DNA from 3 places in the Enterobacter sp. 4974935 genome. Region 3 is predicted to be linked to each of the others. Evidence: riboswitches for the same ligand, from Rfam matches in the RefSeq annotation. Region 3 holds a riboswitch; each other region holds the start of a gene.

Region 1 (2,263 bases), 2.3 Mb from region 3:
TGCGATAGAGGGCGCGCGCGAGGAAAATGGCCGGGAGCGTCGACAGCAGCGCGGAGAGAAACGCCTGCCAGAACGAGAAACGGATGACGTGCCAGAGATAGCTGTCGTGCCAGAGGGCAAGCAGATCGCTCTCTGGCGCGTTAAACCACAGCGCAAGGAATGCACCCAGGCTGACGACCACCATCAGTATAGCGGCGAGCAGCCCGGGAACTAACCAGCCGGGGATCAGCGGCTGACGGCGCGTTGCCATTCACTTATCCATGCGGCGCGCTGGGTGGCAACCTGCTGCGGCGTAAATTCCAGGGAGGTTTGCGGTTTGTTCAGCTGCTCAAAACCTGCCGGCAGCGCAACATCAGTGACCGGGTACATCCAGTTTCCTGTCGGAATAGCATTCTGGAATGCCGGTGAAACCATAAACTTCAGGAATTTCTCGGCGAGCTCCGGCTGTTTGCTCGCGGCGGTGCGGGCGGCCACTTCCACCTGCAAATAATGTCCTTCAGTAAAGTTCGCGGCGGCGTAGTTGTCTTTCTTCTCGGCGATAATGTGGTAGGCCGGAGAAGTCGTGTAGCTCAGCACAAGGTCGCTTTCGCCTTTCAGGAACAGGCCGTAGGCTTCGCTCCAGCCTTTGGTGACGGTAACGGTTTTCGCAGCCAGTTTCTGCCACGCCTCAGGCGTTTTGTTGCCATAGACTTTCTGCATCCACAACAGCAGCCCCAGACCCGGCGTGCTGGTGCGCGGATCTTCATAAATCACGCGCCACTTCTGATCGCTTTCGACCAGCTCTTTCAGGCTTTTGGGCGGATTCTTCAGCTTGTTTTTATCGTAGACAAACGCAAAGTAACCGTAATCAAAGGGTACGAAGGTGTCGTTTTTCCAGCCGCCCGGCACGTTGACGGCATCTGCCGCCACGCCGCTCTTGGCGAACAGTCTGGTTTGAGTGGCGGCTTGCAGCAGGTTGTTATCCAGCCCGAGCACCACGTCGGCTTTGCTGTTTTTGCCTTCCATACGCAGCCGGTTAAGCAGAGAGACACCATCTTCCAGCGCCACGAATTTCAGCTCGCAGTTGCAGTCGGCTTCAAAGGCTTTTTTCACCGCCGGGCCGGGGCCCCAGTCGGCGGAGAAGGAGTCGTAGGTGTAGACCGTCAGGACAGGCTTAGCAAAAACAGGCAGCGCAAACAGCGCCAGCAGAGGAAGAACGTTTTTTAACACTTTGCACCTCAGGGTTGAGTGGCAAAGGATTTTGAGAGACAGCCTCAAATCCCTTCGCCGGCGTTATCCGGATCAGGTTCGACGGGTATTATCTCAGCGCACATCAGTGATGCAGCACCCCGTTGAGAACGGCGCTATTGTAATGATTTGGTGAATATTACGAAAGCGTTATGGCTCCGGCGGCGCAAACCACGCGGATTTAAAATCAAACCAGCCCAGGGTATTCATTCGCAGGCCGCGCATGCTGCGCTGACCCTGGATCAGCAGCCAGTGGTGAATCAACGGTACGATCGTCTGCCCGGCCAGCAGCTCCTGACACCAGGCGGCCAGATCCATTTCTCCTGCCCGCCACCGTGCGGCGTCTCGCTGCCAGTCCCGATTGATACAGTGCTGAATCAGGGGCACTTCATACAGGTGAGAGAAGAGCGAAAAATCAAGCGGCAGCGTGAAGTTCGCACTGTTGAGCCAGATATCGCTGATAACATCTCCACGGTGCCATTCATCATAGTCCACTTCCTGTATCGCCAGCGTCACGCCCTCGGCTGCCAGCAGCTTACTCATGATCCTTGCGATAAACCGGTGTTCAATGTGATCGCGATAGTAGCTGAGGGTGATGGTCTCCAGTCCGGCAGGTTTTTCACTGCGTACTGGCTGCGCATGGTGCCAGCGCGGAAGCAGGCCATAGGCTGGGAACCACCAGGTCTGGTATTGCTCTTCAGCGTGATAAATCAGGTTAGCGGGAGCCAGAATATGGCTGATCCACCTGCGTACGTCGTGATTCGCCCCGCGATGGCTGCGGCTGTCAAAAAGCAGATAGTAGCAACCCTCTTCCAGGCGACTCTCGAACGCCTTTTCGCTGGTTGTTGGCCCTTCCAGCGTCAGGCCTGCGCTCAGCTCTTCGTTGAGATCCGGTAGTACCCAGACGTTGACTTCGTCGATCAGCGCCCTATAGCCAAAGTAATCATCAAAGGCGCGGATCTTCAGCTGATTACTGTTGTTCCGTGAAACGGAGTAGGGGCCCGTACCAATCGGCTGGCTGGAAAAATTGTTCAGG
Region 2 (2,263 bases), 2.7 Mb from region 3:
TGGCAGTGCTCCAGCTCCTCGGTCATGTTGCGGCGGATCATCTGCATCGGTACATGGCCCGGGCCTTCAATCATCACCTGCACATCGTACTCCCAGGCGATTTTGGTCAGCTCGCCCAGCGTGTGCAGCTCGGCAAACTGCGCCTCGTCGTTCGCGTCACGGATGGAGCCAGGACGCAGGCCGTCGCCCAGCGACAGAGAAACGTCATAAGCGGCGCAGATCTCGCAGATTTCGCGGAAGTGCTCGTAGAGGAAGTTTTCCTGATGATGGGAAAGGCACCATTTCGCCATAATCGAACCGCCGCGTGAGACGATACCGGTCAGACGCTTCGCGGTCATCGGCACGTAGCGCAGCAGCACGCCCGCGTGAATGGTGAAGTAGTCCACGCCCTGTTCCGCCTGCTCCAGCAGCGTGTCGCGGAACGCTTCCCAGGTGAGGTTTTCGGCGATACCGTTTACCTTCTCCAGCGCCTGATAAATCGGGACGGTGCCAATCGGCACCGGGCTGTTACGCAGGATCCATTCGCGGGTTTCGTGAATGTAACGGCCGGTGGAGAGGTCCATCACCGTGTCCGCGCCCCAGCGCGTTGACCAGACCAGCTTTTCCACCTCTTCTTCGATGGAAGAGGTGACGGCAGAGTTGCCGATGTTGGCGTTGACCTTCACCAGGAAGTTGCGGCCGATAATCATCGGCTCGGATTCCGGGTGGTTGATGTTGGCGGGAATAATCGCGCGCCCGGCGGCTACTTCATCACGCACGAATTCCGGCGTGATGTTCTCCGGCAGGCGAGCGCCAAACCCTTCACCCGGATGCTGGTGGCGCAGCACTTCGCTGCGAATGCGCTCGCGGCCCATGTTTTCGCGGATGGCGATGAACTCCATCTCCGGCGTGACGATACCCTGTCGCGCGTAGTGCAACTGGGTTACGCATTTGCCCGCTTTAGCGCGTTTCGGCGTCAGCAGGCCGGTAAAGCGCAGCTCGTCCAGACCGTCGTCGGCCAGGCGCGCGTTGGTGTACGCCGAGCTGCGCACGCTCAGTTCTTCGCAGTCGTTACGGGCATCAATCCACGGCTGGCGAAGCTTTGCCAGACCCTGCTGCACGTTGATAGCAACATCAGGATCGCCGTACGGGCCGGAGGTGTCATACACCGGCACGGCTTCGTTGTCTTCAAACTGCGGGTGCTCTTTGCTGCCGCCGATATGCGTCGGGCTGAGCTGGATTTCGCGCATCGGCACGCGGATATCGGCCTGTGAACCGGTGATGTAGATGCGCGTTGAGTTCGGGAAAGCGGTGCCTTCCAGGGTGTCGATGAAGCGTTGTGCGTGTTCGCGCTGTTCGCGGCGGGTCAGTTTTGTTGTAGACATAGCTCATTCCAGATGTGAAGGACATGGCTTGTCAGACGACGGATGAAGCAAGAGAAGATCGCCCGAGGGCGATACAACAGCAGTGTGACTCTTGTTCCCTTCGCAGGTATTAACCTGATCAGGTTCCGCGGATCCCGAATTAACGGTCTCAGCCCGTGCTTTCACACTGGGCACTCCGACAAGAAAAATCCCCCTCCGCAGAGGGGCGAATGGTTGTAAATTACTCGTTAACGATTAAGAACTCAAGCAGGGCGCGCAACGTTATCGCTGGTGCTGATAGTCAGGTTGTTGTCCAGCACGAGGGCGATGAGCTTGTCTTCCAGCGTGAATCGCTCTTCCAGTGCTTCGCCAAGGTCGGAAAGCGCCTGCTGAAACTCAAGATAGTTATCGTGATCGATAGCGTTCTCAAGCGTGGAATCGTAGTAGTCCATGATCTGCTGGGTGTTGGCTTCAAGCAACGGACAGAGTTTACTGGCCGCTAAATACGGCGTTGTCCCTTCCATTTCGCGGATAATGCGTTCATAAAGGTTGAAATGGCCGTCGGAGAGGTAGTCGACCAGGCTCTGACAAAAGTCGTCCAGCGCTTTTTCATTGAGTCGCATAAAGGATTCTTTGCCAGGCTTAAGACCAACCAGATTGTAATACGCCACAAGGAGATGCTTGCGCACATGTAGCCAGCGATCCACCAGGGTGTTACTTCCTCCAACGCGCTCAGTCAGGCTTTCCAGCTGGTTTAACATGGTCGACTCCATAAGGTTTAAAATGGGATCTGCTTATCCAAAATGTAACCACAATGCTAACAACATGTCAGTGAAGCGAAGGTAGTGCAATAGATATGGATCGTATTATTGAAAAATCAGATCTGGGTTGGTGGATCGTCAGCCACGAACAAAAATTAT
Region 3 (2,263 bases):
GATCCCCGCTCCGCCGCTGGGATCGGTTCCCGCAATAGTCAGGGCATTAATGCGCGTCATACCTGTTCCTCCAGCGCGTAAAGCGCGTCCAGAAACGCGGAGACAAAGCTGCCAGGCCCCCGGCTTTGAGTCAGGGCAACTGACCCTGCGCGCTTCATAAAGCCGCAGGCTGCCGCCGCGTTATCAAGCCTGTCGCCAGGCAGCGAGCAGCAGGCGGCGACGACCGCCGAGAGCGCACAGCCAGTTCCTACCACGCGGGTCATCAGCGGGTCGCCCCCCGCGACCGTACGGGTTCGCTGGCCGTCGGTGATGTGATCCACTTCCCCTGTGACGACTACAACGGCGTGGGTCTGGCGGGCAAGCGCCTGCGCAGCGGTCAACGCGCTCGCTGCCGTATCGGTGGAATCGACCCCACGTCCGCCCGCACTCATTCCGGCAAGGGCGAGGATTTCGGAGGCGTTGCCACGAATGGCCGCAGGTTTAAGGGATAATATTTGCTGGCAAAAACGGGTGCGGAACGCCAGCGCGCCAACCGCGACGGGGTCCAGAACCCAGGGTGTGCCCGCGGCTACCGCGCTCTCAATAGCCCGACGCATCGACTGGGCGCGCGGCGCGGTGAGCGTGCCAACGTTGACGAGCAGGGCATCGGCAAGCGCGGCAAACTGTTCCGCTTCCTCGGCTTCGATCACCATTGCCGGGGAAGCACCGAGCGCGAGCAGAACGTTGGCGGTGAAGGTATGCACGACATCGTTGGTCATACAGTGCGTGAGCGGGGAACGGGTTCGGAATTGATGTAAAACGTGTGAGTCGAGCAGGTCAGGCTGCATGGTTTCGCTCCTGCCGTGCGGAAAGAAGCGATGACCGGGTAGGCATCTGACTTCCCTACGCTGGCATTATCCAGATCAGGTAATACGGGTATTTCTCAGCCTTCACAAGGAAGGGCACCCCGAGTCAAATCATTTATAAAACAAAAGTTTAAACAATACTTTGTTATTTAGTGTACCCGTGGTTGAGCCTGGTGACAACCATTTTCCCTTTATCTCACTGCCTTATAAGGTACAGACGGGTTCAGGTTACACAAAAAATGAGAAATTCTATTGTTCATTTTCCGGTATTATTTGTACTGAATAAATAACTAACATTGAATTCACATTAAAAATATCTTTATTTAATGTCTACATTGAAAATCTTACGGAAGAATATCTTGCCCTTTATTTAAACACACCCACTCGATAATGTTTACTTTCAGCTTTAAAGGTCGTGATTTTCATTTGAAAACCCCGTGTAAACCTTAATTTCCATCACTTAAATAAAACCCGCATAAGTGTTAAAATAAAACCTCATGAAAATCATAAGGTTAAATTAAGACAGTTCGCAAGCGCATCACAACAAATTGATTTTAAAGAAGAAACAATGCAAGAGCATTATTTCTCATCATTCTTATCATTAATAAGAAACATGATCAAAATCAATATTTCTCGCCGCGAAATATCTATAGTTTCGCTCCGTTACCAACATAAATATTAAATACAACTATAAAATTCGACACACTTAAACTTACCCATTCAGCTCTGCTTAAACAAACGTTAGCAATATCGCTAGCGTATATTTTATCTGCCAAACACTGTGAGTCATTTCAAATGAAACCTGTTAGTGAAACCGTCATCGCTGTCGCTATTATCGGTGCTCTTTTTGCTGGTACAATGAACGTAGCTAAAGCTGCTGATGTAAATGTAACTCTTAACGATAATGTTACCAATTCAGGTACTTTTATTCAGGTTCAAGGGACTAACAACACCGCATATAACCTTGATAACATCAAGGCTAGCAACACTCAACAAGACGGACAAATCTATAATCTGCAAGGGGATGTTGAGAAGGCAAACATAGCTATCAATAATGCGCAAGATACTGCTAACACTGCTGTAAATAAAGCTGATGCTGCTCAAGCTGGTGTTAATGCTAATGCACAATTTAACTCTACTTTGAATCAGAAAGTAGATGATAACAAAGCTGATCAGATCTCCACCGACAACAAACAAAATATTTTGATTAATGACATTAACAACAAAGCAGACACTGCTTTACAAGGTGTTGTTAACAATGGTTCCGATATTAAATCATTCCAAGATGAAAGCGCGTTACAAGGTTCTGTATTGATTAACCATGATCAACGGATCACCGCTTTAGAAAACCAAACACCACCTAAAGACGGTGTTAATGGTAAAGATGGTGTTGACGGTAAAGACGGGGCAACGGGTGC

Evidence for each region. Region 3 has a riboswitch for thiamine pyrophosphate ahead of thiM (hydroxyethylthiazole kinase). Riboswitches for the same ligand answer to the same signal wherever they lie in the genome.
Region 1: it holds a riboswitch for thiamine pyrophosphate, as region 3 does, so the genes downstream of both, thiB (thiamine ABC transporter substrate binding subunit) here and thiM (hydroxyethylthiazole kinase) in region 3, are expected to answer to the same signal.
Region 2: it holds a riboswitch for thiamine pyrophosphate, as region 3 does, so the genes downstream of both, thiC (phosphomethylpyrimidine synthase ThiC) here and thiM (hydroxyethylthiazole kinase) in region 3, are expected to answer to the same signal.

What each region holds. Positions count from the first base shown of each region.
Region 1 covers NZ_JBZWGT010000003.1:3,636,607-3,638,869, reverse strand. Annotated here, with positions in the region: gene thiP (thiamine/thiamine pyrophosphate ABC transporter permease ThiP) at 1-250, opposite strand, end outside; gene thiB (thiamine ABC transporter substrate binding subunit) at 226-1,209, opposite strand; TPP riboswitch at 1,241-1,341, opposite strand; gene sgrR (HTH-type transcriptional regulator SgrR) at 1,378-2,263, opposite strand, start outside.
Region 2 covers NZ_JBZWGT010000003.1:4,093,809-4,096,071, reverse strand. Annotated here, with positions in the region: gene thiC (phosphomethylpyrimidine synthase ThiC) at 1-1,364, opposite strand, end outside; TPP riboswitch at 1,443-1,552, opposite strand; gene AC4OVS_RS20795 (Rsd/AlgQ family anti-sigma factor) at 1,607-2,104, opposite strand; gene nudC (NAD(+) diphosphatase) at 2,200-2,263, shown strand, end outside.
Region 3 covers NZ_JBZWGT010000003.1:1,355,120-1,357,382, reverse strand. Annotated here, with positions in the region: gene thiD (bifunctional hydroxymethylpyrimidine kinase/phosphomethylpyrimidine kinase) at 1-60, opposite strand, end outside; gene thiM (hydroxyethylthiazole kinase) at 57-827, opposite strand; TPP riboswitch at 863-959, opposite strand; gene AC4OVS_RS07645 (YadA C-terminal domain-containing protein) at 1,641-2,263, shown strand, end outside.